2 regions of the Streptomyces sp. NBC_00386 genome follow, and region 1 is predicted to be linked to the other one. Evidence: riboswitches for the same ligand, from Rfam matches in the RefSeq annotation. Region 1 holds a riboswitch; the other holds the start of a gene.

Region 1 (14,957 bases):
CATGGCCATCGCGGTCGGTGCTCCGCTGGTGTCGTTGAACGACGGCGCGGGCGCCCGGATCCAGGAGGGCGTCACCGCCCTGGCCGGTTACGGCGGCATCTTCCAGCGCAACACCCGCGCCTCGGGTGTGATCCCGCAGATTTCCGTGATGCTCGGCCCGTGCGCGGGCGGCGCCGCCTATTCGCCGGCGCTGACCGACTTCGTGTTCATGGTCCGTGAGACCTCGCAGATGTTCATCACCGGCCCGGACGTGGTCAAGGCCGTCACCGGCGAGCAGATCTCCCAGAACGGTCTGGGCGGCGCGGACGTGCACGCCGAGGTCTCCGGTGTGGCGCACTTCGCCTGCGACGACGAGCGGACCTGCCTGGAGGAGGTCCGGTTCCTGTTGTCGATGCTGCCGCAGAACAACCGCGAGACCCCGCCGGTGGAGATGACCGAGGACCCGGCCGACCGCCGCTGCGAGGCGCTGCTGGACCTGGTCCCGGCAGACGGCAACCGCCCCTACGACATGCGCAAGGTGATCGAGGAGCTGGCCGACGAGGGCCAGTTCATGGAGATCCACGAGCGCTGGGCCACCAACGTCATCTGCGCGCTCACCCGCATGGACGGGCAGGTCGTCGGCATCGTCGCCAACCAGCCGCAGTCGCTGGCCGGTGTGCTGAACATCCACGCCTCGGAGAAGGCCGCGCGGTTCGTGCAGCTGTGCGACGCCTTCAACATCCCGCTGGTCACCCTGCTGGACGTGCCCGGCTTCCTGCCGGGCGTGGACCAGGAGCACGGCGGCATCATCCGCCACGGCGCCAAGCTGCTGTACGCGTACTGCAACGCCACCGTGCCGCGGATCTCGGTGGTGCTGCGTAAGGCGTACGGCGGCGCGTACATCGTCATGGACTCGCGCTCGGTCGGCGCGGACCTCGCGTTCGCCTGGCCGACCAACGAGATCGCGGTGATGGGCGCCGAGGGCGCCGCCAACGTCGTCTTCCGCCGCGAGATCGCCGCCGCGGACGATCCGGAGGCCAAGCGCGTGGAGATGGTGCAGCAGTACAAGGACGAGCTGATGCACCCCTACTACGCCGCCGAGCGCGGCCTGGTCGATGACGTGATCGACCCCGCCGCCACCCGCGAGGTGCTCATCCGCTCCCTGCGGATGCTCCGCACCAAGCACGCGGACCTGCCCGCCCGCAAGCACGGAAACCCACCCCAGTGAGCGCACCGAAGGGGCAGCAGATGGACCAGGGGGACCTCCGCATCATCCACGGCGATCCCACTCCCGAGGAACTCGCCGCGCTGATCGCGGTTCTGGCGGCCCGCACCGCCGCGCAGCGTGCCGCCACTCCGCGGTTCGCCCATGGCAACCCCCGGCCGCAGGCCCGCTGGCGCCGCCTCGAGCGCGTGGCCGGCTACCGCAGCCCCGTCTCCTGGCGCTGAGGCAGCCCGCCTCGGTTCAACGTGGTTCGACCGAACGGCGTCAGCACCATGTTGTAGGCGAAGGCGAAGGCGACGGTCAGGAAGCCGATCGCCCGAGCGTCGTCACCGTGTGCAGGACGCGCCCGGTGCGACCCCACCACTTCCGCCGCCAGGCGGCTGCCGTGGCGACGACCATCGCGGCCGTCGTCGGCGTCGCCACCGAGTTCAGCGCGAGCAGCGTGGGTCAGTGAGGCCGAGCCGAGGATGACCGTCTCGTTGAAGGCGTTGCCGTCCGAGGTCGTCGTCACGAAGCCGAGGGTGAACGTCGTGGCGAGCGCGCCGGTGACGTGCGTGCAAGCGCAAACTGCGACGTGCCTCAGGGACATTCCAGGGACTTTCCGCTGCGTAAGCAGGGAAGGCCCTGACAGCGCTGAAAGAAACGAACGCGCTGGTCAGGGCCCTTTTCCCTAGCACTCGATGATGTTCACCGCGAGCCCGCCACGCGCGGTCTCCTTGTACTTGACGCTCATGTCGGCGCCGGTCTCCTTCATGGTCTTGATGACCTTGTCCAGGGAGACCATGTGGGAGCCGTCGCCGCGCATGGCCATCCGGGCGGCTGTGACGGCCTTCACCGCGGCCATGCCGTTGCGCTCGATGCAGGGGATCTGGACCAGGCCGCCCACCGGGTCGCAGGTCAGGCCGAGGTTGTGCTCCATGCCGATCTCGGCGGCGTTCTCGACCTGCTCAGGGCTGCCGCCCAGCACCTCGGCGAGCGCACCGGCCGCCATGGAGCAGGCCGAGCCGACCTCGCCCTGGCAGCCGACCTCGGCGCCCGAGATGGAGGCGTTCTCCTTGAAGAGCATGCCGATCGCCCCGGCCGCGAGCAGGAACCGTACGACTCCGTCCTCGTCGGCGCCCGGCACGAAGTTGATGTAGTAGTGCAGCACCGCCGGGATGATGCCCGCCGCGCCGTTGGTGGGGGCGGTGACGACCCGGCCGCCCGCCGCGTTCTCCTCGTTGACCGCCATCGCGTAGAGGGTGATCCACTCCATCGCGTGGGCCAGCGGATCACCCTCGGCGCGCAGCTGGCGGGCCGAGAGGGCGGCACGGCGACGGACCCGCAGACCGCCGGGCAGGATGCCCTCGCGGGTGATGCCGCGCGAGACGCAGGCCTGCATGACGCGCCAGATGCCGAGGAGCCCCTCGCGGATCTCCTCCTCGGTGCGCCAGGCCCGCTCGTTCTCCAGCATCAGGGCGGAGATCGACAGACCGGTCTCCTTCGCGAGCCGCAGCAGCTCGTCACCCGTGCGGAACGGGTACTTCAGGACCGTGTCGTCGAGCTTGATGCGGTCCTCGCCGACCGCGTCGTCGTCGACGACGAAGCCGCCGCCCACCGAGTAGTACGTCTTCTCCAGGACGAGCTCGCCCGAGGCGTCGTACGCGAAGATCGTCATGCCGTTGGCGTGGTACGGCAGGGCCTTGCGGCGGTGCAGGACCAGGTCGTCGTCGAAGGAGAAGTCGATCTCGTGCTCGCCGAGCAGGTTGATCCGGCCCGAGGACTTGATCCGCTCGACCCGCTCGTCGGCGCCCTCCACGTCCACGGTCCGGGGTGAGGCGCCCTCCAGACCGAGCAGCACCGCCTTGGGGGTGCCGTGGCCGTGGCCGGTCGCGCCCAGGGAGCCGTACAGCTCGGCGCGTATCGAGGTGACCGGGGCCAGCAGGTCCTCGTTGCGCAGCCGCCGGGCGAACATGCGCGCGGCGCGCATGGGGCCCACCGTGTGGGAGCTGGACGGGCCGATGCCGATCGAGAACAGGTCGAAGACCGAGATGGCCACGGGAACTCCTTGCTGGTTTCGCCGGACGCCGTTGTCCGACGGAGGTGGTGCGGGACTGCATGGAACGGGGCACCGCGCTCTGCTTCCAGTGTGCGCGGTGCCCCGGATATCCGTACGAAGAGAAAACGTACGGGTGAAAACATATGGCGAAGAGCCTACGAAACTACTTCAGGCCGGGGTACAACGGGTGCTTGTCGGCCAGAGCGGACACGCGGGCCTTCAGGGACTCCGTGTCGTAGGACGGCTTCAGCGTCTCGGCGATGACGTCCGCGACCTCGGTGAAGTCCTCGGCCGTGAAGCCGCGGGTGGCGAGGGCGGGCGTGCCGATGCGCAGGCCGGAGGTGACCATCGGCGGGCGCGGGTCGTTCGGGATGGCGTTGCGGTTGACCGTGATGCCGACCTCGTGGAGGCGGTCCTCGGCCTGCTGCCCGTCCAGCTCGGAGTTGCGCAGGTCGACCAGGACCAGGTGCACGTCCGTGCCCCCGGACAGGACGTCCACGCCGACGGCCTTCACGTCGTCCTGGACCAGACGCTCGGCCAGGATGCGCGCGCCGTCCAGCGTGCGCTGCTGGCGCTCCTTGAAGTCGTCCGAGGCGGCGACCTTGAAGGAGACGGCCTTGGCGGCGATCACGTGCTCCAGGGGGCCGCCCTGGAAGCCCGGGAAGACCGAGGAGTTCAGCTTCTTCGCGAAATCCTTCTTCGCGAGGATGATCCCGCCGCGGGGACCGCCGAGCGTCTTGTGCGTGGTGGAGGTGACCACGTCCGCGTACGGGACCGGGTTCGGGTGCAGACCCGCCGCGACCAGGCCCGCGAAGTGGGCCATGTCGACCCACAGGAAGGAGCCGGCCTCGTCCGCGATCCGGCGGAACTCGGCGAAGTCGAGCTGCCGCGGGTACGCCGACCAGCCCGCGATGATCACCTTCGGGCGGTGCTCCTTGGCGAGCCGCTCGACCTCGGCCATGTCGACCAGGCCGGCCTCGTCCACGTGGTACGCGACCACGTTGAACTGCTTGCCCGAGAAGTTCAGGCGCATGCCGTGGGTCAGGTGGCCGCCGTGGGCCAGGTCCAGGCCGAGGATGGTGTCGCCGGGCTGGGCCAGCGCGAACAGCGCGGCCTGGTTGGCGGAGGCACCCGAGTGGGGCTGCACGTTGGCGTACTCGGCGCCGAACAGCTCCTTGACCCGGTCGATGGCGATCTGCTCGGCCACGTCGACGTGCTCGCAGCCGCCGTAGTAGCGGCGGCCCGGGTAGCCCTCGGCGTACTTGTTGGTCAGGACCGAGCCCTGGGCCTCCATGACCGCGACCGGAGCGAAGTTCTCCGAGGCGATCATCTCCAGCGTGGACTGCTGGCGGTGCAGCTCGGCGTCGACGGCGGCGGCGACGTCCGGGTCGAGCTCGTGCAGGGGGGTGTTCATGAGCGACATGTGCGGTGGACTCCTCAGCCGGCCGTGAAGGCGGTGTACTCGTCGGCGGACATCAGGTCCTCGGGCTCGCCGGCGACGCGCACCTTGAACAGCCAGCCGCCCTCGAAGGGAGCGGAGTTCACCAGGGCCGGGTCGTCCACGACGTCCTGGTTGGCCTCGACGACCTCGCCGTTCACCGGGGAGTACAGGTCGCTGACCGACTTGGTCGACTCCAGCTCGCCGCAGGACTCGCCCGCGGCGACCGTGTCACCGACCTCCGGGAGCTGGGCGTAGACGACATCGCCGAGCGCGTTGGCCGCGTACTCGGTGATGCCGACCGTCGCGACGCCGTCCTCGGCGACGGACAGCCACTCGTGCTCCTTGCTGTAACGCAGCTGCTGGGGGTTGCTCATGACCTGAATTCTCCTGTACGCGGTGGAGTGCTGATGGAGGGAAGCGTGGGTGACCGGGCGGATGTGCCCAGGGTCACGTCCGGGGCCCGGCGAAGGGCGCCCGTCGGTACCGGCGCCCGACAGGCATCCGGTTCATGTCCGGCCGGTGCGGACCAGTGTCACTTCTGCCGCTTGTAGAACGGCAGCGCCACGACCTCGTACGGTTCGTGGCTGCCCCGGATGTCCACGCCCACACCGGTCGTGCCCGGCGCGGCGTGCGCGGCGTCGACGTACGCCATGGCGATGGGCTTGCCCAGGGTCGGGGACGGGGCGCCGGAGGTGACCTCGCCGATCACCTTGCCGCCGGCGACGACGGGATACCCGGCGCGCGGCACGCGGCGGCCCTCGGCGATCAGCCCGACGAGCACGCGCGGCGGCTCGGAGGCGGCACGTTCGGCGGCTTCGGCCAGGGCCGCGCGCCCCACGAAGTCGCCGTCCTTCTCGAACTTCACGACCCGGCCGAGGCCCGCGTCGAAGGGGGTCAGCGCGGTGGTCAGCTCGTGCCCGTACAGCGGCATGCCGGCCTCCAGGCGCAGCGTGTCGCGGCAGGACAGGCCGCAGGGGACGAGACCGGCCGGGGTGCCCGCGTCGGTCAGCGCCTGCCACACCTTCTCGGCGTCGGCGGGGGCGACGAACAGCTCGAAGCCGTCCTCGCCGGTGTAGCCGGTGCGGGCGATCAGGGCCGGAACGCCGGCCACCGTGCCCGGCAGGCCCGCGTAGTACTTCAGGCCGTCGAGGTCCGCGTCGGTGACCGCCTTGAGGATGCCGGGGGACTCGGGGCCCTGCACGGCGATCAGCGCGTACGCGTCACGGTCGTCGCGCACCACGGCGTCGAAACCGGCGGCACGCCCGGTCAGCGCGTCCAGCACCACCTGGGCGTTGGAGGCGTTGGCGACGACCATGTATTCGTGATCGGCCAGCCGGTAGACGATCAGGTCGTCCAGAATGCCGCCGTCCTCCTGGCAGATCATGGTGTAGCGGGCGCGGCCGACGCCGACGGTGGCGATGTTGCCGACCAGCGCGTGGTTCAGGAGGGCCGCGGCCTCGGGGCCGGTGACGGTGATCTCGCCCATGTGGGAGAGGTCGAAGAGACCGGCCTTCGTGCGGACGGCTACGTGCTCGTCACGCTCCGAGCCGTAGCGCAGGGGCATGTCCCAGCCCGCGAAGTCGGTCATGGTCGCGCCGAGCGAACGATGCAGGGCATCGAGCGCGGTGTGACGGGGTGCATTGCTGCTCATCGGTCTGGCTCCCAAGGCATGACGGCGAGGTCGTTCCTCCCCATCTGTCATCGGAACCTGAGAGGTTCATCACGACCACACGAATCGGTGGTCCTGACTTGCACCTTGGGTGGAGCCGCCGGAGCGGCCCGCTTTTCAGATGTGCCTCGCCCGCGCGGTAACGGTGCCTGAGAGATTCAAGGGAGGGACTTGCTCCTTCGGCGCCCGGGTACACGTACCCAGGACTCTCCCGCGCGGATTCAAGCGGCCGGTATGCAGTTGGCGCGGCCATCATCGCACGCGCTGTCGGATCACGGCAGCCCGCCATCTGTGACCGGGCTGTGGCAGTCCGCGTACGGAAATGGGAAGCGCCGGGCATTACCTTCTCTTTACACTCGATGGGGATGGGACTCCACATCCCAGGGGAGGACGGTCACGGTGAACAGGACCACGGCGTACGCGACGACCTCGGGTCTCGCACTGCCCGAGCAGCCCGGCGCACCGGCCCGGGAGGCCCGCGGAGCGCGTCCCGCGGTCGTCGTGCGGGATCTCCGCGACCGGGTCGGGCGCAGTCCGCACGGCCTCCGCTTCGGGGCGCAGGACCTCGTCGTCGTCACCGGGCTGCCCGGCAGCGGCAAGTCGACGCTGATGCGGCGGGCCGTGCGGGGCACCCGCGTCGACTCCCAGGACACCCGCGAGCGCTGGGACGGCCGGATGGCCGGCCTGCTGCCGTACGCGGTCTACCGTCCCCTCGTCCGCCTCGCGCACTACGCCGGCCTGCGCCGCGCCCTGCGCGAGGGCGGCGGACTCGTCGTGCACGACTGCGGTACGCAGGCCTGGGTGCGCCGCTGGCTCGCCCGCGAGGCCCGGCGCCGTGGCGGCGCGCTGCACCTGCTGCTGCTCGACGTCACACCCGGCACCGCGCTGGACGGCCAGCGCGAGCGAGGCCGGGGCGTCTCGCGCTACGCCTTCGCCCGCCACCGCGGCGCGGTCGCCCGGCTGCTGCGCTCCGCCGAGACGGGAGACCTGCCCGAGGGATGCGGCTCGGCGGTACTGATCGACCGGGACGCGGCGGACGTGCTGCGCAGGATCGACTTCGGCCACTGACCGGTCACGGTGGCCCACTAATCTTTCCAGCCGGAACAGTGGTTCGAAGCGGGCGGTAGACAGATGGACTTTCCGGCACAGGCACACCCCCATCCGCACAGCGGTTGGCCCGGCAACGAGCTGGAGGAGGTGTTGTCCTCCTCCCTGGGCGTGCCCGGGCCCTCGGCGGGCGCTCGCATCGTCGAGGTGCTCGGCCGCAGCTTCGTATGGGTGCCGCTGCCCAATGGCGGCGGCCCGAACAGCGGTCCGCTCGATCTGCCCACGATGGACATCGGGGGCCAGGTCTTCGTCCCCGTCTTCAGCTCCGAGGAGCAGTTCCGCCAGGTCGTCGGCGGTCACATGTCGTACACGATCGCGCCCGCCGTGGAGTTCGCCCGCGGACTTCCCCCGCAGGTCGGCATCGTGGTGAACCCGGACGGCGTGGTCGGCGTGCCGCTGCCGCCGATGGCCGTGGCCGAATTGTGCCGGGCCGGGCGGAGCGAGCTGGACGGGGCGGCCAGCGGCGGCCGGGTGCGGCTCTTCGAGCCCGACTGGCAGGACGATCCGGTGGACTTCCTCGCCGCGGCCTCGGCGGAGTTCGCCGCGACGGGTGTCGTCCTGAGCGCCCGCCGCTGTCTGGCCAGCATCGAGGGCGACGAACCGGTCATGTTCATCGGCGTCGAGCTCGCGGCGTGGGAGGGCGACGCCCGCGCCCTGCCGCTGGACGCCCTGGGGCGTGCCCTCGGCCGCGTCCCGGTCGGTATTCCGGTGAACCTGGTCCTTCTCGACGTGACGCAGGACCCGGTCGGCGACTGGATGCGTGCCCAGGTGCGCCCCTTCTACCAGCACGGTCACTGAACGGCGCCCGCGCCGGGAGTGCCCGGCCGGACCTCCGGCCCGCCGCGCGGGGCCCTCGGCCGCCCCGCGCGACGGTTCCCGGCTCTCGACTGCTTCCCCCGGCGGAGCACGATCGCCGCATAAGCTGGTTTCATGGCCTGGTCGAGGTGTTGACGCATGTCGGTAACCGGTGCCTCGGGCGTAAGGGATGAGTTCGTCGTGAATTGTTCGCGAAGGGGCGGTTGAAGGTGAGCGCGTCGGGCACGGCCGCGGCCGGGCAGGTCGAGCACATGCTGCGCCAGGTGACTCCCGGGCGTTACGACGCCTACGAGGCGCTCCTTCGCGCGCTCGCGACCCCGTCGTCCGGCCAGGTGTGGATGCTGCTCTGGCACGGGCAGGCCGGCTCCCCGGACGCCCAGTACGGGAACATGCAGGTGGACGGCTTCGGGTACGCGCCCTGTGTCACCTCCGCGCAGGAACTCTCGGCCAGTGGCTGGAACCGCAGCTACGAGGTCGTGGACGGGCTGGACGTCGCCCGCACCCTGTACCCCGACCACTTCGGTCTCTGGCTCAATCCGCATGCCCCGGGCGGCGGCCTCGGCATCCCGTGGCTGGATCTGCGCCGGATCGCCACGGGCCTGGAGCGACAGCCCGCGGGCCCGCTGCGACTGTCCGAACCGGCCATCGAGATCCCGCAGTTCTACGCCCTGCTCACGCAGAACGCCCATCTCACCCCGGCCGTACGGTCGTTGCGCCGAGCCTGGGTCCAGCCCACGCTCGGGGCGCCGTATCTGGCCATCGGCCTCGACGTGTACGACACTTCACCGCCCGCCGTCGACTCGGTGCGGGCGATGATGCAGCAGTCCATCGGCGCCGTCCCGGACGGGCTGCCCGTCTCCACCGTCGCGATGTCGGACGAGTTCGACCCGGTGGCGATGTGGCTGCGTGCCAACGCACGCCCGTTCTACGACCGCGAGGCGCACGCCGCTCCGGCACAGGCGCCGACAGCGGGCGGTTACGGCTATCCGCCGGCCCGCGGCGGCTACTGAGAGCGTCCCGAATTCCGGACCTGTCGCATGCCCGTGCGAGAACGGCTGGCATCATGAGTCTGCACACGGCCTTCACGAGGTGTGCGCTCCATGCTGCTGACCTGCGGGGAAGCGGACGCATGCGTCAATTGTCCTATTTTGGTGGGACTTCTGATTCAAAAGACCCTTATGGGTTCTTTGGGGTCAATTGGCAGTCGTCCGACTCCTGTTACCCACTGTTCGGATAACGGAATCCCCCAACAAGCATCACGGTTGCGCATAGTTTCTCCATGAGGCCTGGCAACTGATCGTGGCGGCACTGAAGACTCGCCCATCAGACACGGGACATCGCTCCTGTGAGCGAGTGCCAGTCGAATCATCAGCCGGGTCATCGGACCGCACCATCTGCGGTCAACCTCCCGGCGAGCAAGTGAACCAAGCCGCAGACAGCGGCAGTCGTAGGCCGGTCACCACCGGCGAGAGGGGTCGGGTCACTGTGACCGCACCGATCGAGACCACCGCGGCGGCATCGGAAGCGCAGCCAGAGGCTGTGCTTGCCGGAGCCGGCAAGGGGCAGATCGAGGGCCGTTCCCTGGGACAGATCGCCTGGACGCGCTTCAAGCGCGACAAGGTGGCGGTCGCCGGCGGTGTCATCGTCGTACTGCTCATCCTGGTGGCGATCCTCGCCCGGCCCCTTCAGTCGATGCTGGGACTGGACCCGAACGCCTTCAACCAGGACCTGATCGACCCGAACACCTCGCTGCCCAAGGGCGGTATGGGTGGCATGAGCGGTGACCACCCGCTCGGTGTGGACCCGAAGTTCGGCCGCGACCTCGCCACCCGCCTCCTGGAGGGTTCCTGGGTGTCGCTGGTCGTCGCCTTCGGCGCCACCATCCTGTCGAACGTGATCGGCGCGATCCTGGGCGTCGTCGCGGGCTTCTACGGCGGGCGGGTCGACTCGATCATCAGCCGTCTGATGGACACCTTCCTCGCCTTCCCCCTCCTGCTGTTCGCGATCGCCATCTCGGCGACGCTGCAGGGCGGCGCGTTCGGCCTCGAAGGGCTCCCGCTCCACCTGAGCGTGCTGATCTTCGTGATCGGCTTCTTCAACTGGCCCTACCTGGGCCGGATCGTCCGAGGCCAGACCCTCGCCCTGCGTGAGCGGGAATTCGTGGACGCCTCCCGGGGCATGGGCGCCAAGGGCCCGTACATCCTGTTCCGGGAGCTGCTGCCCAACCTGGTCGGCCCGATCATCGTCTACTCGACGCTGCTCATCCCGACCAACATCCTCTTCGAGGCGTCCCTCAGCTTCCTCGGGGTCGGCATCCAGCCCCCGCAGGCATCCTGGGGCGGCATGCTCCGTGAAGCGGTGACCTACTACGAGGTCGACCCGCAGTTCATGATCGTGCCCGGCCTCGCCATCTTCGTGACCGTCCTCGCCTTCAACCTGCTGGGCGACGGTCTCCGCGATGCTCTCGACCCGCGCAGCCGCTGATGCCTGACGGACACCGAGAGACCACCAAGTTTCCTACAATGAAGGGGAACCCGCCCATCATGCGAAGGTCAGCGCTGGCCGCAATTGCGGCCATCGGCTCCGCGAGTCTGCTCGTTGCAGGCTGCAGCAAGGCCGATGACAACAAGAACACCGACAACACGAAGTCAGCTGGGGCCAACGCAGCGACCACGGACGTCGTCAACGCCTCCACCCAGAAGGGGGGCACGGTCACGTACGAGTACTCCGACGTGCCGGACTCCTTCGACCCGGGCAACACGTACTACGCGTACATGTACAACCTCTCGCGTCTGTACGCCCGCCCGCTGATGACGTTCCAGCCCGGCGCCGGCGAGAAGGGCAACACCCTTGTCCCGGACCTCGCGGCCAGCGCGGGTGTCCCGAGCGACGGCGGCAAGACCTGGACGTACAAGCTGCGTGCGGGTCTGAAGTACCAGGACGGCACCGCGATCACGTCCAAGGACGTCAAGTACGCGGTCGAGCGCTCCAACTTCGCGCGTGACGTGCTCTCCCTCGGCCCGAACTACTTCCAGCAGTTCCTCGTGGGCGGCGACAAGTACAAGGGTCCCTACAAGGACAAGAGCGCCAAGGGCCTCTCGTCCATCGAGACCCCGGACGACACCACCGTCGTCTTCCACCTGAAGACCGCCTTCCAGGAGTTCGACTACCTGGTCGCCTCGCCGCAGACGGCGCCGGTCCCGCAGGCCAAGGACAACGGCGTCGACTACGTCAAGAACATCGTGTCCTCGGGCTCGTACAAGTTCGAGAGCTACGCCGACGGCAAGCAGGCCGTCCTCGTGCGCAACGAGAACTGGGACGCGAAGACGGACCCGCTGCGCAAGCAGTACCCGGACAAGATCGTCGTGAACCTGAAGGTCGCCGCTGAGACGATCGACAAGGACGTCCTCGCGGGCGACGCGATCGACCTCGGTGGTGGCGGTGTCCAGGCCGCGACCCAGGCGCAGGTCCTGAGCTCGGCCGACAAGAAGGCCAACACGGACAACACCTACGGTGGCCGTCTCGTCTACATGGCGATCAACACCAAGGTGAAGCCGTTCGACAACGTCGCGTGCCGCAAGGCCGTGCAGTTCGCGATCGACAAGGTCTCGGTGCAGACCGCCGAGGGTGGTCCGGTCCGCGGCGACATCGCCTCCACCGTCCTCCCGCCGGACATCCCGGGCTACGCCAAGTCGGACGTCTACGCGTCCGCCGGCAGCAAGGGTGACGAGGCCAAGGCCAAGGACCAGCTCAAGGCCTGCGGCAAGTCGTCGATCAACACCAACATCTCGGCTCGCAGCGACCGCCCGCAGGAGATCGACGCGGCCACCGCGATCATCAACTCGCTGAAGAAGGTCGGCATCAACGCCAGCCTGAAGCAGTACCCGTCGGGCAAGTACTTCACCGACTACGCGGGTGTCCCGAAGTTCACCGAGAAGAACAACATCGGTCTGATCATGATGCAGTGGGGTGCCGACTGGCCCTCCGGCTACGGCTTCCTGCAGCAGATCCTGAACGGCTCCGCGATCGGCGCCTCGGGTAACACCAACCTGTCGCAGTACGACAACAAGGACGTCAACGCCCTCCTCGAGAAGGCGATCGGTACGCAGGACAACGCCGCGCGCAACGGCCTGTACACCGAGATCGACAAGAAGACCATGGACGACGCCGTCCTCGTGCCGCTGACCTACTTCAAGGTTCTGCTGGCCCGACCGCAGTACGCGACCAACCTGGTCTCCACGGCGGCCTTCAGCGGTCAGTACGACTACCTCAACATCGGCACCACGAAGAAGTAGCAGCCCCGGAAGGCAGGTGAAGGCATTGGTGCCCGCGGGCTTAGCGGCCCGCGGGCACCAGCGCCGATCCCCGTGATCTCGTACATCCTCCGTCGGACGGCAGCGGCAGTGATCCTGCTCCTGGTCGTCTCCGCGGTCACCTTCGCCATCTTCTTCCTGCTGCCAAGACTGGCCGGCCAGACCGCCGACCAGCTCGCGCAGCAGTACATCGGGAAGAGCCCGTCGAAGGCCGACATCCTCGCGGTCAAGCACAACCTCGGTCTGGACCAGCCCGTCTACGTCCAGTACTGGCACTTCATCAAGGGGATCGTCAGCGGCGCGACCTATGACCTGGGTCCCACCACGGCGCACTGCGACGCACCGTGCTTCGGGTACTCCTTCAAGACGCACCAGGCTGTCTGGCCGGAGCTCACCTCGCGCCTCCCGGTGACGCTCTCGCTCGCCGTCGGTGCCGCGGTGCTGTGGCTGGTGTCCGGTGTGACGGCCGGTGTGATCTCGGCGCTCAAGCCGCGTTCCATCCTCGACCGCACGTTCATGGGCATCGCGCTCGCCGGTGTCTCGCTGCCCATGTTCTTCACGGGCAACCTGGCGCTGCTGCTCTTCACCATCAACTGGCCGATCTTCGGCCGGACCTACGTCCCGTTCACCGAGAACCCCGCACAGTGGGCCAACACCCTCTTCCCCGCGTGGTGTTCTCTCGCTCTCCTGTACTCCGCCATCTACGCGCGGCTCACCCGCTCGGGCATGCTGGAGACGATGAACGAGGACTTCATCCGCACGGCCCGTGCCAAGGGCCTGCGCGAGAGCAAGGTCGTGGTCCGGCACGGACTGCGCGCCGCCCTCACTCCGATCATCACCGTCTTCGGCATGGACATCGGTCTGCTGCTCGGCGGCGCCGTGATCACCGAATACGTGTTCTCTCTGCACGGCATCGGCCAGTACGCGGTGCAGGGCATCACCGACAACGATCTGCCGAAGATCCTCGGTGTGACCCTTCTCGCCGCGTTCTTCGTCGTCGTGGCAAATCTTCTGGTGGACATGCTCTACGCGGCCGCCGACCCGCGGGTGAGGCTCTCATGACCGAACTGTCCAAGACCGGCGCCGCGCTGGGCGAGCCCGTCTCGTCGCCGTCGAACGCTCCCAAGGCGTTCCTCGACGTGCGCGACCTCAAGGTGCACTTCCCGACCGACGACGGTCTGGTCAAGTCCGTCGACGGGCTCAGCTTCTCGGTGGAGAAGGGCAAGACCCTCTGCGTCGTCGGCGAGTCGGGTTCCGGCAAGTCCGTGACCTCGCTGGCGGTCATGGGCCTGCACCGGCTCGGCGCGCGCGGCAAGAACGTCCAGATGTCGGGCGAGATCTGGCTGGACGGCAAGGAACTGGTCAACGCCTCCCCGGACGAGGTGCGCAAGCTCCGCGGCCGCGAGATGGCGATGATCTTCCAGGACCCGCTGTCGGCGATGCACCCGTACTACACGATCGGCAACCAGATCGTGGAGGCGTACCGCAACCACCACAAGGTCAGCAAGAAGGTCGCCCGCACCCGGGCGATCGAGATGCTCGACCGCGTGGGCATCCCGGAGCCGGGCAAGCGCGTCGACAGCTACCCGCACGAGTTCTCGGGCGGTATGCGCCAGCGCGCGATGATCGCGATGGCGCTCGTCAACAACCCCGAGCTGCTCATCGCGGACGAGCCGACGACCGCCCTCGACGTCACCGTCCAGGCGCAGATCCTCGACCTCATCCGCGACCTGCAGAAGGAGTTCGGCTCCGCGGTCGTCCTCATCACCCACGACCTGGGTGTGGTGGCCGAGATCGCCGACGACGTCCTCGTGATGTACGGCGGCCGGTGCGTGGAGCGCGGCTCCGTCGAGCGGGTCTTCGAGCAGCCGCAGCACCCCTACACCTGGGGCCTGCTCGGCTCGATGCCGCGTATCGACCGCGACACCTCCGACCGGCTCATCCCGGTCAAGGGCCAGCCGCCGAGCCTCATCAACATCCCCTCGGGCTGCGCCTTCCACCCGCGCTGCCCGTACGCGGACCTGCCCAAGGGCAATGTCACCCGCACCGTGCGCCCCGAACTGCAGCTTGTTGGCAGCGATCACTACACCGCCTGCCACCTCTCGCAGGAGGACCGCACGCGGATCTGGACCGAAGAGATTGCGCCGAAGCTGTGAGTGAGAACAACAAGACGGACGGCGCCGGCGCGGTGATTCCGCAGCAGGCCGCGGGTCCCGCGCACCGCGCGAAGTCCTCGGACAGCAGTGAGGTCCTCCTCCGGGTCCAGGGGCTCCAGAAGCACTTCCCCATCCGGAAGGGCGTTCTCCAGCGTCAGGTCGGTGCGGTCAAGGCGGTCGACGGCATCGACTTCGAGGTCCGCAAGGGCGAGA
Region 2 (14,957 bases), 4.7 Mb from region 1:
TGCCCGTCCACGTCCTGGATCGCATCACTCCCGCGGGCGCCTCCGCCACCCGGCTCGCCGGGTGGCGTTTCCTGATCCGCTGCGGCGATCGCGCGGTGGCCGCCGCCGACACCATGCTGACCGCGGACGGCTGGGCCTTCTCGCGCTTCTTCGAGGGCCCTTACGTCACCGCCACCGAGCTCGCCCTGCGGCAGGCCGAGACCATGCAACAGCCCTACCAAGCACGCTTGCTGTCCGTGCCGGAGCTGTACATGCTGACGCTCTGGCTGCACGGCGACTGCACCGCGGACGGCGCCACCGGCCATCCGGCCGCCACCGACCTCCTGGTCCCGCTCGCACCCGCCCCGCCCGGCATCGCCGCGCACCGGCCGTACCTCGTCACCGAACTGCTGCCGGTCCTCACCCACCGGGTCACCCCGGCACCGCTCCTCAGCTCGCCGGCCTGAGTCTCCAGCTCGCCCGCCCGAGTCTCCGCCCCTGGCGTCCGTGCCCCGCAGCCGTGCCCCACACGGGTAAACCTGCCGCGGGGCACGGCGCTGTCACGAACCCCGGGAGCGGCTCGCTCGTTAGGGCCGAAGACCGCTCGTACGAGGGGAAACGCGCCGAACACCCAACTGGACTAGCCCGATCCGGCCCCCTCGAACCACCCGAAAGGACAGCGCAGTTGGGGTGAACCCTCCGCACGGGTGACGCGTCATAAACCTGTGAGAAGCGGTGCCCCCAAATCCCTGCGGATTGGCGCCCGTGGGGCAACACTGGGGTCAGACCACATACCAACGGGGGGCGGCCATGAGTACCTCAAGCCGCAAGACAGACACCACAGCCAACACTCACATCTCGACCCAGCGAAAGATCCCATCCATGTGCCAGCACCAGCCACCGTGTCCGTCAGCCGAATCAGCCGACCGGGAGTCCGCCCGCCTCGCGGCGCACCACCCGGAGCAGGGATGGAGCCTGCTGTGCAACGGCGTTCTGCTCTTCGAGGACACCGGTGAGCTCCTGCCGGACGGCCAGATCATCGCCCCGCACCGCCCGCTGGGCGGCGCGCCGGTGATGACGGCCGCCTGAGCCGCACGACCCCGGGCGGCCGCGCCAGGCCGCCCAGACACACAAGGGGCCGGCCCGGAGACGTACTCTCCGAACCGGCCCCGACGCATGTCCGAGGATGGTCACTCCTCGTAGGCGTCCACGTGCCGAGCGCTGATCAGTCCTCGTAGGCGTCCAGCGGCGGGCAGGAACAGACGAGGTTCCGGTCGCCGTACGCCTGGTCGATGCGGCGCACCGGCGGCCAGTACTTGTCGGCGGCCGAGACACCGGCCGGGAAGACGGCCACCTCGCGGCTGTACGGGTGCTCCCAGTCGCCGCCGAGCGCGGCGGCCGTGTGCGGCGCCCCGCGCAGCGGGTTGTCGTCCACCGACCACTCGCCGCTGCCGACCTTCTCGATCTCCGCGCGGATCGCGATCATCGCGTCGCAGAACCGGTCGAGCTCGCCCAGGTCCTCGGACTCGGTCGGCTCGATCATCAGCGTGCCGGCCACCGGGAACGACATCGTCGGCGCGTGGAAGCCGTAGTCGATCAGGCGCTTGGCGATGTCGTCGACGCTCACGCCGGTCGCCTTGGTGAGCGGGCGCAGGTCGATGATGCACTCGTGGGCGACCAGACCGCCGGGGCCGGTGTACAGCACCGGGTAGTGCGGCTCCAGGCGCTTGGCGATGTAGTTGGCGGAGAGCACGGCCACCTGCGTGGCGCGCTTGAGGCCCTCGCCGCCCATCAGCCGGACGTACGACCAGGAGATGGGCAGGATGCCCGCGGAGCCCCAGGGAGCGGCCGAGATCGGGCCGACACCGGTCTCGGGACCGGCCTCCGGCTGGAGCGGGTGATTCGGCAGGTACGGCGCCAGGTGGGCGCGCACGCCGACCGGGCCGACGCCGGGGCCGCCACCGCCGTGCGGGATGCAGAAGGTCTTGTGCAGGTTCAGGTGCGAGACGTCGCCGCCGAAGTGACCCGGCTTGGCGAGACCCACCAGGGCGTTGAGGTTGGCGCCGTCGACGTAGACCTGGCCGCCGGCCTCGTGCACCTGGGCGCAGATGTCGGCGACGTGCTCCTCGAACACACCGTGCGTCGAGGGGTACGTGATCATCAGCACCGACAGCTCGTCGCGGTACTGCTCGATCTTGGCGCGCAGGTCCTGGACGTCGATCTCACCGTCGTCCGCGGTCTTCACGACGACGACCTTCATGCCGGCCATCACGGCGCTGGCGGCGTTGGTGCCGTGCGCGGAGGACGGGATGAGGCAGACGGTGCGCTGGTCGTCGCCGTTGGCGCGGTGGTAGCCACGGACGGCCAGCAGACCGGCCAGCTCGCCCTGCGAACCGGCGTTGGGCTGGAGCGACACCTTGTCGTAGCCGGTGACCTCGGCGAGCTGGTCCTCCAGCTCGTGGATCAGCGTCAGGTAGCCCTGTGCCTGCTCGGCGGGCACGAAGGGGTGGAGCTGCCCGAACTCGGGCCAGGTGACCGGCTCCATCTCGGTGGTCGCGTTGAGCTTCATCGTGCAGGAGCCCAGCGGGATCATGCCGCGGTCGAGCGCGTAGTCGCGGTCGGAGAGCTTGCGCAGGTAGCGCAGCATCGCCGTCTCGGAGCGGTGGTCGTGGAACACGGGGTGCGTGAGGTACGCGTCGGTGCGCAGCAGCGCGTCCGGCAGGGTGTCCTCGGCGCTCGCGTCCAGCGCCTCGACGTCGCCCTCGACACCGAACGCGGTCCACACGGCGGCGAGCTGCTCGCGCGTGGTCGTCTCGTCGCACGAGATCGACACCTGGTCGGCGTCGACGGGGTGCAGGTTGACGCCGTTGTCGCGGGCGGCGGCCACGATCGCGGCGGCACGGCCCGGGACCCGCACGGTGAGCGTGTCGAAGTACGCGCCGTGCACGACCTCGACGCCGCCGGCGGTGAGACCCGCGGCCAGGACGGTGGCGTAGCGGTGGGTACGCCGTGCGATGGTCCGCAGGCCCTCGGGGCCGTGGTAGACGGCGTACATGCCGGCCATCACGGCGAGCAGCACCTGAGCGGTGCAGATGTTGCTGGTCGCCTTCTCACGGCGGATGTGCTGCTCACGCGTCTGCAGGGCGAGGCGGTACGCCTTGTGCCCGTCGGCGTCCACGGACACACCGACCAGCCGGCCGGGGAGGCTGCGCGCGAACTTCTCGCGCACCGCCATGTAACCGGCGTGCGGGCCGCCGAAGCCCATCGGCACACCGAAGCGCTGCGTCGTACCGATCGCGATGTCCGCGTCGAGCTCGCCGGGCGAGGTCAGCAGGGTCAGGGCGAGCAGATCGGCGGCGACGGTGACGACCGCGCCCAGCTCGTGCGCCTGCCGGATGACCGGCTTGATGTCGCGTACGGCACCGGAGGCGCCCGGGTACTGGATCAGCACGCCGTTGATCTCGCGCCCGGCGAGGTCGGCCGGGATGCCGTCGGCGAGGTCGGCGACGACGATCTCGACACCGGTCGGCTCGGCACGTGTCTCTATGACGGCGATGGTCTGCGGCAGCGCGTCCGCGTCGACCAGGAAGAGGCCCTTCTTGTTCTTGCCCATCCGGCGGGACAGCGCCATGGCCTCGGCGGCGGCGGTGCCCTCGTCGAGGAGGGAGGCGCCGGAGGTCGGCAGCCCGGTCAGCTCGGCGACGACGGTCTGGAAGTTCAGCAGCGCCTCGAGACGGCCCTGCGAGATCTCCGGCTGGTACGGCGTGTACGCGGTGTACCAGGCCGGGTTCTCCATGACGTTGCGCAGGATCACCGGCGGCGTGAACGTGCCGTAGTAGCCGAGGCCGATCATCGAACCGAGCACCTGGTTGCGGTCCGCGAGGGAGCGGAGCTCGGCCAGTACCTCGGCCTCGGTGCGCGCGGCCGGCAGCTTCAGGGCCTCGGCGTTCTTGATCACATCCGGCACCGCGGCGGCCGTCAGCTCGTCGAGCGAGCCGTATCCGACCTGCGCGAGCATCTTGGCCCGAGCTTCGGAGTCGGGTCCGATGTGGCGCTGCTCGAAGGGAATTCCCTGTTCGAGCTCGGAGAGCGGAATGCGAGGGGCGGTCATGGCGGAGGCCTCCTGGTCTGACGCGACCTTCGAGGGGCACCCCGGCACGGGCACCCCGACGGCCTCCCCCTCTGTCATCTCAACCTGAGAGTTTCACCGGATGGTCCCGTGGACGATCCGGCTTTCACCGTCGGTGAGGGCGGAGGCCATCGGCACCCGCCCTGCTTTCCAGAGTGACCTCGTCCGTGCGGTACGTGAGCCTGAGAGATTCCGGGGAGGAGTTGCTCCTTCGGCGCCTCCGTGAAATCCGGAGGACTCTCCCGCGCGGGATCAGCAGCCACTTGCCAGCCTACCAGCGAGGACAAGACGACAGCCTTCGAGTGGCCGCCTTCACAAATGTGCTCTTTTGTAGTACTTACGGATGAGTTTGCGACCACTGGAGGGACCGTGCAGACCGACATCGATCCGCGCAACCTGATCGGCCGCAAGGCGTTCGACAGCAACGGCACCAAAATCGGCACGATCGACGAGGTCTACCTCGACGACGCGACCGGTGTCCCGGAGTGGGCGGCCATACGCACCGGACTGTTCAGCAGGGACGCCTTCGTGCCCCTGGAGCCCAGCGAGATCATCGAGGGGACCCTGCGCATCCCCTTCGACCGGGCCCTGATCAAGGACGCCCCCGACTTCGGCGTCGGGCGCCATCTCTCCCCCGAACAGGAGCTCCAGCTCTACCACCACTACGGACTCGACGTGGCGTCCCCTCCGCCGCCGGACCGGGACTTCGGCCGGCTCGCGGGCTCGGAGGACACCTGATCCCCAGGGCCGGAGCCGTGCGTCCCGACCGCTGACACCGACGGCCCGGGGCCGGGCGGCAGCCCGCCGACGTCCCCGGGTCTTCGCTCCACCAGGGGCAGCGGGTCGGCCGGTTCCAGCTGCGCGTCGTCCGTCCGGAAGGTCCGCACCCGGCCGGGCCCGGAGTACGGCGTCTCGAACCGCACCGTGACCCGTCCCAGCCCGCTCCCCTGCACCCAGCCGTGCCCGAACTCGGCATGCCGCACGTCGTGCCCGGAGGGCCACCGCCGCTCCGCCGGCACCGTCTCCCCGTCCGCGGCGGCCACCTCGGCCGGTTCGTCCGCGGCGTGCTCCTCGACCGCCGGTTCCCCCGCGGCCGCGGCCTGCGCCTGCGCGAACAGGTCCTCCTGCGTGTAGTCGGCGAGCCCGGTGACGCCGACCCCCAGCAGCCGGACGCCACCGGTCGTGTCCACGCCCTCCAGCAGCCGGGCGGCGGCCTCCCTGACGACTCCGGGGTCGTCCGTGGGCCCCCGCAGCGTCTCGGACCGGGTCAGCGTCGAGAAGTCGTACCGGCGCACCTTCAGCACGATGGTCCGGCCCGACAGTCCGGCTCTGCGCAGCCGCCGCACGCACCGGTCCGCGAGCCGCTGCACCTCCAGCTCCACCCTGACCCGGTCGTGGATGTCCACGTCGTACGTGTCCTCGACCGACACGGACTTGGTCTCCCGCTCAGCCACCACGGGCCGCTCGTCGTGGGCCAGCGCCATCGCGAACAGCGCGTGCCCGTGGGCCTTCCCCAGTAGCCGTACGAGCTCGTCCTCGCCCGCCTCGGCGAGCTCCTCGACGGTGGTGATGCCCGCCCGGCGCAGATGGTCGCCGGTGGCCGGCCCCACGCCCGGCAGCGTCCGCACCGGCATCGGTCCCAGCAGCGCACGCTCGGTGCCCGGCTCGATCAGGACGAGACCGTCCGGCTTGGCCTGCTCCGAGGCGATCTTCGCCAGCATCTTGGAGGCGGCGAGGCCCACCGACCCCGTGAGCCCCGTGACGGCCCGGATGTCCGCGCGCAGCTTGGCACCGGTCAGCCGCGCCGACGCCTCGTCCCAGGCAGTCCCGCCCGCCTCCAGGTCCACGAACGCCTCGTCCAGGCTCAGTGGCTCCACCAGTGGCGACAGGGCCCGCAGCAGCCCCATCACCTGCTCGCTGACCTCTCGGTACAACCCGAAGCGCGGCACGAGATAGGCGGCGTTCGGAGCCCGCCTGCGGGCCTGGGCCATGGGCATCGCGGAGTTCACCCCGAAGACGCGTGCCTCGTACGAGGCGGTGGCGACCACTCCACGGGGCCCGAGCCCGCCCACCACGACGGCCTTCCCGCGCAGGCTCGGCTTGGACGCCTGCTCCGCCGAGGCGAAGAAGGCATCCATGTCGAGATGCAGGATCGTGGGCGCGGTTCTCACATCTCCGATGCTGCCCTACGCCACTGACAATGCCCCGGCGCACCGGGGCATCGCGTCATCGGAGCGGCTCACACCGCGCGGTTGCGCCTGCGCGCCAGTTCGTCGGCGGGATGGTGCGCGAGAAGCGTTTCTCCGGTGTCCACACGCTCTCCGTGCAACTGGGACAGGGCGCCCTCGACGTCCCGCCACACCACTCCCACGGCGATGCCGAAGACGCCCTGGCCGCCCTGAAGCAGGGCGTGGACCTCGTCCGGGGAGGTGCACTCGTAGACCGTCGCGCCGTCGCTCATGAGCGTCATGCGCTCCAGGTCCTGGAAGCCTCGCTCTCTCAGGTGCTGGACCGTGGTGCGGATGTTCTGCAACGACACCCCGGTGTCGAGGAACCGCTTGACGATCTTGAGGACCACCACGTCCCGGAAACTGTAGAGGCGCTGTGTCCCCGACCCGTAGGCGGGACGCACGCTGGGCTCGACGAGTCCGGTCCGCGCCCAGTAGTCGAGCTGCCGGTAGGTGATGCCCGCGGCGGCACACGCCGTGGGCCCCCGGTAACCGACCTCCTCGGGAACAGTCCCTTCCTCGTCGGACACTGCCGCCGGCCGCACCGGAACATGATCGGCCGCGCTGCCATGCTGAGGGCGCCCCCTGCTCGAGCCGAGCCGAGAGCTTGGGGGAGGGTACGGGCCGCTCTCTCCCGGACCGTGTCCGGGAGCACCCCCAGCCGTACCGTCGCCGCTGCTTCTCACGCCGACCTCCGTCCTTGACCTGCCTTCTCGACGGTAGGCAGTCACCAGGGGCTCGTCAACGATCGCCACACTCGGCACGCCGAGTGATAATCACCCTAAGAGTGGTTTCCCGTGCCCTACCGCGGGGAAAGGCTAGCCGAATGCTCCCGGCGCGGGCCGCGGCACACCACACTCGCCACGGGCAAATGCCACCCAGTGAGGCGTCCGCCCGGACGGCTCACTGGCTGTTGGTGCCGAAGTCCTCGGGCGAGATCTGGTCGAGGAACTCGCGGAACTTCTCCACCTCGTCCTCCTGCTCGTCCGGGATCGCGATGCCCGCGTCGTCGAGCACCCCGTCGCTGCCGTAGATGGGCGTTCCGGTGCGCAGCGCGAGAGCTATGGCGTCGGACGGCCTGGCACTCACCTCGACCCCGCTGGCGAAGACGAGCTCGGCGTAGAAGACGCCCTCGCGCAGGTCGGTGATACGTACTTCGGTGAGCTCCTGGCCAACGGCCTCCAGCACGTCCTTGAACAGGTCGTGGGTCAGCGGTCGTGCGGGGGCCATGCCCTGCTGGGCGAAGGCGATCGCCGTCGCCTCCCCCGGTCCGATCCAGATGGGGAGGTAGCGGTCGCCTCCCACTTCACGCAGAAGCACGATCGGTTGGTTGGAGGGCATTTCGACCCGGACACCTACGACATCGAGCTCGTTCACACAGCAACCCTAGGCCGTGCCCGGGACGTTTGGGTAGTCGGGCACAGAACGGGTGGACGATCCGGGGCCCGCGCCGGTGGCACGGATCAGTGCAGACGCACACCCAGCGCCGTCTGCACGAGCGCCGCGTGCAGCTTCACCGTGAGGCCCGCGAGTTCCTTGGTACGGGCCTCCGCGTGGGCCCGCGTCTGCGGATTGCGGTGGCGCCGCAGGGGGGCGACCACCTGGTCCACCAGTCCCGCGTCCCGCTCCGCCGCGGCCTTCATCGCCCTCAGATGGCGCGGCTCGATCCCGAAGCGTCCCAGCTCGACGACGAGCGCGGCGACGGTCACCGCCTCCGCGTCGTAGACACCGTCGGGCAACGGACCGATCAGTCCGTACGACTCCCACTCCTGGAGCTGCTGCTCACCGATCTCGGCGGCGGCCAGCAGCTCCTCACGGCCCACCCGGGCCACCGTGGGCCCCTCGGGCTCCCCGTAGAGCTCTCCGGAGGGTTCACCCTCCCCCGCGTCGCGCTGGCGGCCCACGGAGGGCAGACGCACCTGCTCACCGCGCGCCAGGGCGTCCAGATGTTCACGGATCACCTTGAGCGGGAGGTAGTGGTCACGCTGCATCCTCAGGACGTGGCCGAGACGCTCGACATCGTCCGCACTGAACTTGCGATACCCCGAAGGGGTCCGCCGCGGCTCGACGAGCCCCTCCGACTCCAGGAACCTGATCTTGGAGATGGTGACTTCGGGGAACTCGTCGCGCAGCAGGCTCAGCACCGCGCCGATGCTCATCAGCCCACTGTCCGCGGCGGCGGTACCGCTGCCGGCACCGCCGCTCGGTGTTTGAAGCATGGACATTCCCTCGGTGTCCCCCCGGACGGAGTTGGGGGAGGGTCAGATGCCCCGCTGGCTCGCGTAGAACACCAGCCGGTACTTGCCGATCTGTACCTCGTCACCGTTCGACAGAGGGACCTGGTCGATCCGCTCCCGGTTGACGTACGTACCGTTCAGGCTGCCGACGTCGGCGACCGTGAACGAACCGTCCGCGACACGACGGAACTCCACGTGCCGACGCGAAACCGTCACGTCGTCGAGGAAGATGTCGCTCTGCGGATGACGCCCCGCCGTGGTCAGCTCACCGTCCAACAGGAAGCGGCTGCCCGAGTTGGGGCCACGGCGCACCACCAGGAGCGCCGAACCGACCGGCAGCGCGTCGACCGCCGCCTGAGCCTCCGGGGAGAGCATCGGCGAGGCGGTCTGGCCCGTCACCTCGGCGTCGTAGGCCTCGATGCCGGAGATGGAGATCGTGGACGTCTGCTCCGACGGACGCTCCGGTCCACCCCGCAACGGCGCACCGCAGTTGGAACAGAACCGGCTGTTCTCCGCGTTACGGTTCCCGCACCTCGTACACACCTGGGCCGACATGGACGGATCCTCCTGCCGCGGCTGCCCACCAGGGGCATGGGACGCATACGGATCGGAGGCGAACCCTCCACCCGCACTCGAGGCTGACGGTTCCCCGAAACCTATGCGGCCGGGCTGGCCAGGGTCAACAGACGACGCGCCCTGACCACCGGGACCGGTGACCTGGTCCCGGAACAGCGGGCGGTCGCCGCCCTGGGCCTCCGCGTCTCCCTGGCGCGGTGCGCGATGACGGGCGGACGTGCTGTCGCCACTGTCCTCTCGCGTGCTCTTGCCGAACAACTTCGCAAACAACTTCACGGGCGATTCCCCTTGACCGAAACAGACCCGCCCGTGGGGCAGGACGAACCCTGATTGAACACACCGGTCGACCCGGACATCCTCACAACGTCCGTATCCACCAGACAGTTTCCACCACGCACCACCCATTCGGTGCGCCGACCCCCCGCAACCTCCTGCCCTCGCCCGACGGCCCCCATCCGACCGCCGTTCACCGGGAGGACGACCGAGCGTAGTCAGGGCGCTCGGCCGGTCGCAAGGCATCTACGATGATCTTCGTGGAGCGGTCCACCGTGACGGTGGCCTGCTCCTTCTCCAGTGTCTGCACCACGCCTCCCGGAATGTTCAGCGCCGGCTCCAGGTCCTGCGGCTTGCCGATGACCTTGAAACGATAGGGCTGGGTGATCTTGTTCCCGTCGACCTTCACTCCGCTTCCGGAGTCGGACAGATAGGTACCGGCGACCACACGCACGCCGTTCACCTGGATCGCCTCCGCGCCGGCGGCGCGCAGCTCCTGGACGGCGTCGAGCAGCATGTCCGCCTTGACCGTCCCCTTCGCGTCGTCGATGGTCAGAGTGATGCCGGGCCCCTGAGCGGCCACGGTGCCCGCCAGAATGCCGAGTTGCTTCTCCTTCTCGACCGTCTGCTTGCGGGCCTCCTCGGCCTGGTCCGAGCTGTTCTCCAGCTCGGTGCGCTGATCCTCGAGACCCTGCTTCTCGTCCTCAAGACGCTGAGTCCGGCTGTCGAGTTCATCGAGAATGCGCACGAGATCTTCCTGACGCGCGCCGCGCAGCGCACTGTCGCCGTCACTGTTGGACGCCACCTGGACGGCAAGGCCGAACCCGAGGCCGAACAGCAGCACGGCGACGATGAGTTGGGCACGCGACACCCGCGGCGGCCACAGCCCCTTGACCAGCCTCTGACGGCCGGACAGCGGCGGCACGCCACTCTCCTCGGCCTCCTGCGGCTCGGGCTCCTCCACGGCCGCGGGGACCTCTTCCGGCAGCTCCCTGCGCAGTGGGTTCTCGGGGGTCTCGGCTTCGTTCTCGTTGCTCATCGGCCTCACGCCCGGAACACGTGCCGGCGGATGGCCGCGGCATTGGAGAAGATCCGGATGCCGAGGACGACCACGACACCCGTGGAGAGCTGGGCGCCCACACCCAACTTGTCGCCCAGGAAAACGATCAGCGCGGCGACAACCACGTTCGACAGGAACGAGACCACGAAGACCTTGTCGTCGAAGATGCCGTCGAGCATCGCGCGCAGACCGCCGAACACGGCGTCGAGCGCCGCCACGACGGCGATCGGAAGGTAAGGCTCGACGACCGCCGGGACCTCGGGCCGGACCAACAGTCCAGCCACGACTCCCACGACGAGGCCCAGTACGGCGATCACGGTGTGCCCTTCTCTGTTCTCGGCTCTGCTGTACGTACGATCACACTCGGTGCGGCGGACAACCGGACGTCCCCCTCGACGGAGATGCCGGTCCTGATGCCGTAGTTCTCCTGCAGGGCATGCAGATACAGCCCGTCGGCGCTGTTCTGGAACCTGGTGCTGAGCCGCTGGCCGTCCCCCACCGCGAGCACCGTGTACGGCGGCACCAGCGGCTTGTTGTCGACCAGTATCGCGTCACCCGCGGCCCTGATGGCCGACAGAGCGGTCAGCCGCTGACCGTTGACGGAGATGGCCTCGGCACCCGACTCCCACAGGCCGTTGACCACGCGCTGCATGTCCCGGTCCCGCACCCGCCCGGTGTCGGAGAATCCCGAGGTCTCCCGCGGGTTGGTTCCGTCACCGCCCGTGCTGGCTTCCTTGGCGTCGTTGACGACGAGCTTCACACCCGGTCCGTGGACATCGGTGGCGCCGGACAGGACGCTCACGAGATCGGCCTGCTCACCGCCGTCCTTCTTCAGCGCCGCGCGCTGGCGGGAACTCACATCGGCGCGCAGGGTGTCGACGCCGCTCTCGAGCTTGTCCGCGGCCGTCGTCTCACGCTCGATGCGGTCGATGAGCTCCTGGCGCTCCTTGGCGACGACGGGGGCCGCGAGCCGGGCGTTCGCCGCCCCTACGGTGACCACGAGCGCGGCGAGCACCAGACCGGCCGCCAGAGCCAGCTTGGCCCGGACCGTCTTCGGCAGGCCACCGGCGCCCTCGGCCTCCTTGCGGGCCGCCGCTTCGGCGTAGCCCTCGTCGAGGCTGTGGTCCATGACGTTGGTGAGCAGCGACATGGAGGCGTCCGGGCGCGAGGGGCGCGGAACGCTGCTCCGAACGGGGGGCTGCTGCGGCATGCCGCACATCGTCGCACGTCGCGGGTGCTACCTCCGAATGGCCCCACCAACGTGCCGGACAGGCCCCCTTGAGGGCACTTGTCCGACACGTACGGGTGAAGATCGTTTCAGCGGCCGGCGCTGTCCACGACGGCCGCCCACTCGTCGAGCAGAGCCTCCGCGGAGGCGTCGTCCGGCCCCTCCGCCCACAGATGGGTGACGGCCTCGGCGGGGTCCGGCAGCACCATCACCCAGCGCCCGTCCGTCTCCACGACACGGACACCGTCCGTCGTGTCCACGAAGCGGTCTCCCGCCTCCTCCACGACCCGGCGCATCACGAGCCCCTTCACGGCCCACGGAGTCGCGAGATCCCGCTTGAGGACATGCGCCCGCGGAATCCGGGCGTCGATCTGGCTGAGCGTGAGCTGTGTCCGCGCGACCAGACCGATGAGCCGTACGAAGGCGGCCGCGCCGTCGAAGACGCCGCTGAACTCGGGAATGATGAACCCGCCGCGCGCGTCGCCTCCGAAGATCGTCGACTCCTCGCGGCCGACCCGGGTCAGGTCGTCCGGCGACGTGGTCGTCCACTCCACCTGCGTGCCGTGGTACGCCGCCACCTGCTCGGCGATCCGTGTGGTGGTGACGGGCAGTGCCACCCGCCCGCTGCGCCGCTCCGCGGCCACGAGGTCGAGCATCACGAGCAGGGCCCGGTCGTCCTCGACGATCCGCCCCTTCTCGTCGACGAGCGAGAGCCGCTCGCCCACCGGGTCGAAGCGCACGCCGAACGCGGCCCGTGCGGAGGCGACGATCTCACCCAGCCGCACCAGACCGGCCCGCCGTGTCTCCGCCGTCTCGGTCGGCCTGGACTCGTCGAGGCCGGGATTGATCACCAGGGAGTCCACACCGAGCTTGCCCAGCAGGCTGGGCAGCACCAGTCCGGCACTGCCGTTGGAGGCGTCGACGACCACTTTCAGCCCGGAATCCGCGATCCCGGTGGTGTCGACGTTGCGCAGCAGCGATCCCGTGTAGGAGTCGAAGACACTCGCGGGGAAGTGCAGGTCCCCGATCTCGCCGGGGAAGGCACGCCGGTACTCCTGCCGCGCGAACACCCGGTCCAGCTTCCGCTGACCGCCCTGCGACAGGTCGGCACCCTGCCCGTCGAAGAACATGATGTCGACGGAGTCGGGTACTCCTGGCGTCGTCCGGATCATGATTCCGCCGGCACTGCCCCGGGCCGTCTGCTGCCGGGCCACGGGCAGCGGTACGTTCTCCAGGTCGCGTACGTCGATGGCGCTGGCCTGCAACGCGGAGATCACCGCCCGTTTCAGCGCCCGAGCGCCTCGGGAGTGGTCGCGGGCCGTGGTGACGGTGGAACCCTTCTTGAGGGTCGTCGCGTAGGCACCCGCCAGACGCACGGCCAGCTCCGGGGTGATCTCGACGTTCAGGATCCCGGAGACGCCACGAGCGCCGAAGAGGTGGGCCTGGCCCCGCGACTCCCAGATCACCGAGGTGTTGACGAAGGCGCCAGCCTCGATGGTCTTGAACGGATAGACGCGGACGTTGCCCTGAATGATCGATTCTTCACCGACGAGGCACTCGTCGCCGATCACGGCGCCGTCCTCGATGCGGGCGGCCCGCATGATGTCGGTGTTCTTTCCGACCACACAGCCGCGCAGATTGCTGTGCTGCCCGATGTACACGTTGTCGTGCACGACGGCCCGGTGCAGGAACGCGCCGGTCTTGACGACGACGTTGGAGCCGACGACGGTGTGCTCACGGATCTCGGCGTTGGCCTCGACCTTGGCGTAGTCACCGATGTAGAGCGGACCGCGCAGCACGGCGTCGGGGTGCACCTCCGCCCCCTCCGCCACCCAGACGCCCGGGGAGATCTCGAACCCGTCGAGTTCGACGTCGACCTTGCCCTCCAGGACGTCGGCCTGGGCCTTCACATAGCTCTCGTGGGTGCCGACGTCCTCCCAGTAGCCCTCGGCGATATAGCCGTAGACGGGCTTGCCTTCCTTCATCAGCTGGGGGAAGACGTCGCCGGACCAGTCGACGGAGACATCGGCCTCGACATAGTCGAAGACCTCGGGCTCCATGACGTAGATGCCCGTGTTCACGGTGTCCGAGAAGACCTGGCCCCAGGTCGGCTTCTCCAAGAAGCGCTCGACCTTGCCTTCCTCGTCCACGATGGTGATGCCGAATTCCAGCGGATTGGGAACGCGCGTCAGACAGACGGTGACGAGGGCGCCCTTTTCCTTGTGGAAGTTGATGAGTTCGGTGAGATCGAAGTCGGTAAGGGCGTCACCGGAGATGACGAGGAAGGCGTCGTCCTTCAACGCCTCTTCGGCGTTCTTGACGCTGCCGGCAGTACCGAGTGGCTTCTCCTCATTGGCATAGGTGAGCTCCATGCCGAGCTCTTCGCCGTCACCGAAGTAGTTCTTGACCATGGAGGCCAGGAACTGGACGGTGACGACGGTTTCATTGAGCCCATGCCTTTTGAGCAGCCTGAGCACGTGCTCCATGATCGGGCGGTTCGCCACGGGCAGGAGCGGCTTGGGCATGCTTGAGGTCATCGGGCGAAGGCGTGTGCCTTCGCCTCCGGCCATCACGACGGCCTTCATGTCGGAAGCGTCCTCCTTGAAGAGACGACGGTACAGCCGACTTCACCCGTCCTGATTGTCCCGCAGATTTCGAGCGGGGGCCATCGGGCACTACTGCCGCCCAATCGGGCCGAGCTCAATCGGCCATGGCGTCCGCTCGGATCAACCGGCGGACCTGTACCACGTAGAGGACTCCTGCCCACCAGTAGAGGGTTGTACCCCATCCGGCGAACGCCCATCCGAAAATAGCGCCGAGTGTCGCGATCCAGCCGCTGGCGTCACTGAGCAGCAGCAACGGGAAGGCGTACATCAGGTTGAAGGTGGCCGCCTTCCCGAGGAAGTTCACCTGCGGGGGCGGATAGCCGTGGCGTCGGAGGATCCACACCATCACCAGCAGAACCAGCTCGCGTGCGAGAAGAGCGGCCGTGAGCCAGATCGGAAGAATCTCGCGCCAGGTGAGTCCGACAAGCGTCGACAGAATGTAGAGCCGGTCGGCCGCGGGATCCAGCAGCCGGCCGAGGCTGCTGATCTGGTTCCACCGCCGGGCGAGCTTGCCGTCCAGATAGTCGCTGATACCGCTCAGCATGAGGACGAGCAGCGCCCAACCGTCGCTGTTGGGACCACCGAACTCCGGCCTGAGGATCAACCACAGGAAGAGGGGCACGCCGGCGAGGCGCGCCATG

The links. A riboswitch is a leader RNA that binds a small molecule or an ion and turns the genes downstream of it on or off. The one in region 1 is predicted to bind glycine.
Region 2: linked by a shared signal. The riboswitch ahead of gcvP (aminomethyl-transferring glycine dehydrogenase) and the one ahead of gcvT (glycine cleavage system aminomethyltransferase GcvT) in region 1 are both predicted to bind glycine.

The regions. Positions count from the first base shown of each region.
Region 1 is NZ_CP107950.1:3,086,526-3,101,482, reverse strand. Features, by position in the region: gene OG780_RS13405 (acyl-CoA carboxylase subunit beta) at 1-1,207, shown strand, start outside; gene OG780_RS13400 (acyl-CoA carboxylase epsilon subunit) at 1,204-1,428, shown strand; gene OG780_RS13395 (hypothetical protein) at 1,401-1,793, opposite strand; gene OG780_RS13390 (L-serine ammonia-lyase) at 1,875-3,242, opposite strand; gene glyA (serine hydroxymethyltransferase) at 3,406-4,665, opposite strand; gene gcvH (glycine cleavage system protein GcvH) at 4,680-5,057, opposite strand; gene gcvT (glycine cleavage system aminomethyltransferase GcvT) at 5,216-6,334, opposite strand; glycine riboswitch at 6,369-6,479, opposite strand; glycine riboswitch at 6,480-6,576, opposite strand; gene OG780_RS13370 (AAA family ATPase) at 6,752-7,420, shown strand; gene OG780_RS13365 (enhanced serine sensitivity protein SseB) at 7,484-8,257, shown strand; gene OG780_RS13360 (enhanced serine sensitivity protein SseB C-terminal domain-containing protein) at 8,485-9,285, shown strand; gene OG780_RS13355 (ABC transporter permease) at 9,761-10,759, shown strand; gene OG780_RS13350 (ABC transporter substrate-binding protein) at 10,819-12,570, shown strand; gene OG780_RS13345 (ABC transporter permease) at 12,643-13,650, shown strand; gene OG780_RS13340 (ABC transporter ATP-binding protein) at 13,647-14,744, shown strand; gene OG780_RS13335 (ABC transporter ATP-binding protein) at 14,741-14,957, shown strand, end outside.
Region 2 is NZ_CP107950.1:7,792,912-7,807,868, reverse strand. Features, by position in the region: gene OG780_RS34300 (hypothetical protein) at 1-446, shown strand, start outside; gene OG780_RS34295 (DUF5999 family protein) at 862-1,068, shown strand; gene gcvP (aminomethyl-transferring glycine dehydrogenase) at 1,205-4,090, opposite strand; glycine riboswitch at 4,269-4,363, opposite strand; gene OG780_RS34285 (PRC-barrel domain-containing protein) at 4,478-4,846, shown strand; gene OG780_RS34280 (DNA polymerase IV) at 4,771-6,279, opposite strand; gene OG780_RS34275 (MerR family transcriptional regulator) at 6,348-7,022, opposite strand; gene OG780_RS34270 (bifunctional nuclease family protein) at 7,240-7,713, opposite strand; gene ftsR (transcriptional regulator FtsR) at 7,800-8,555, opposite strand; gene OG780_RS34260 (FHA domain-containing protein) at 8,598-9,554, opposite strand; gene OG780_RS34255 (DUF881 domain-containing protein) at 9,616-10,461, opposite strand; gene OG780_RS34250 (small basic family protein) at 10,467-10,799, opposite strand; gene OG780_RS34245 (DUF881 domain-containing protein) at 10,796-11,701, opposite strand; gene OG780_RS34240 (mannose-1-phosphate guanyltransferase) at 11,800-14,295, opposite strand; gene OG780_RS34235 (CDP-alcohol phosphatidyltransferase family protein) at 14,411-14,957, opposite strand, start outside.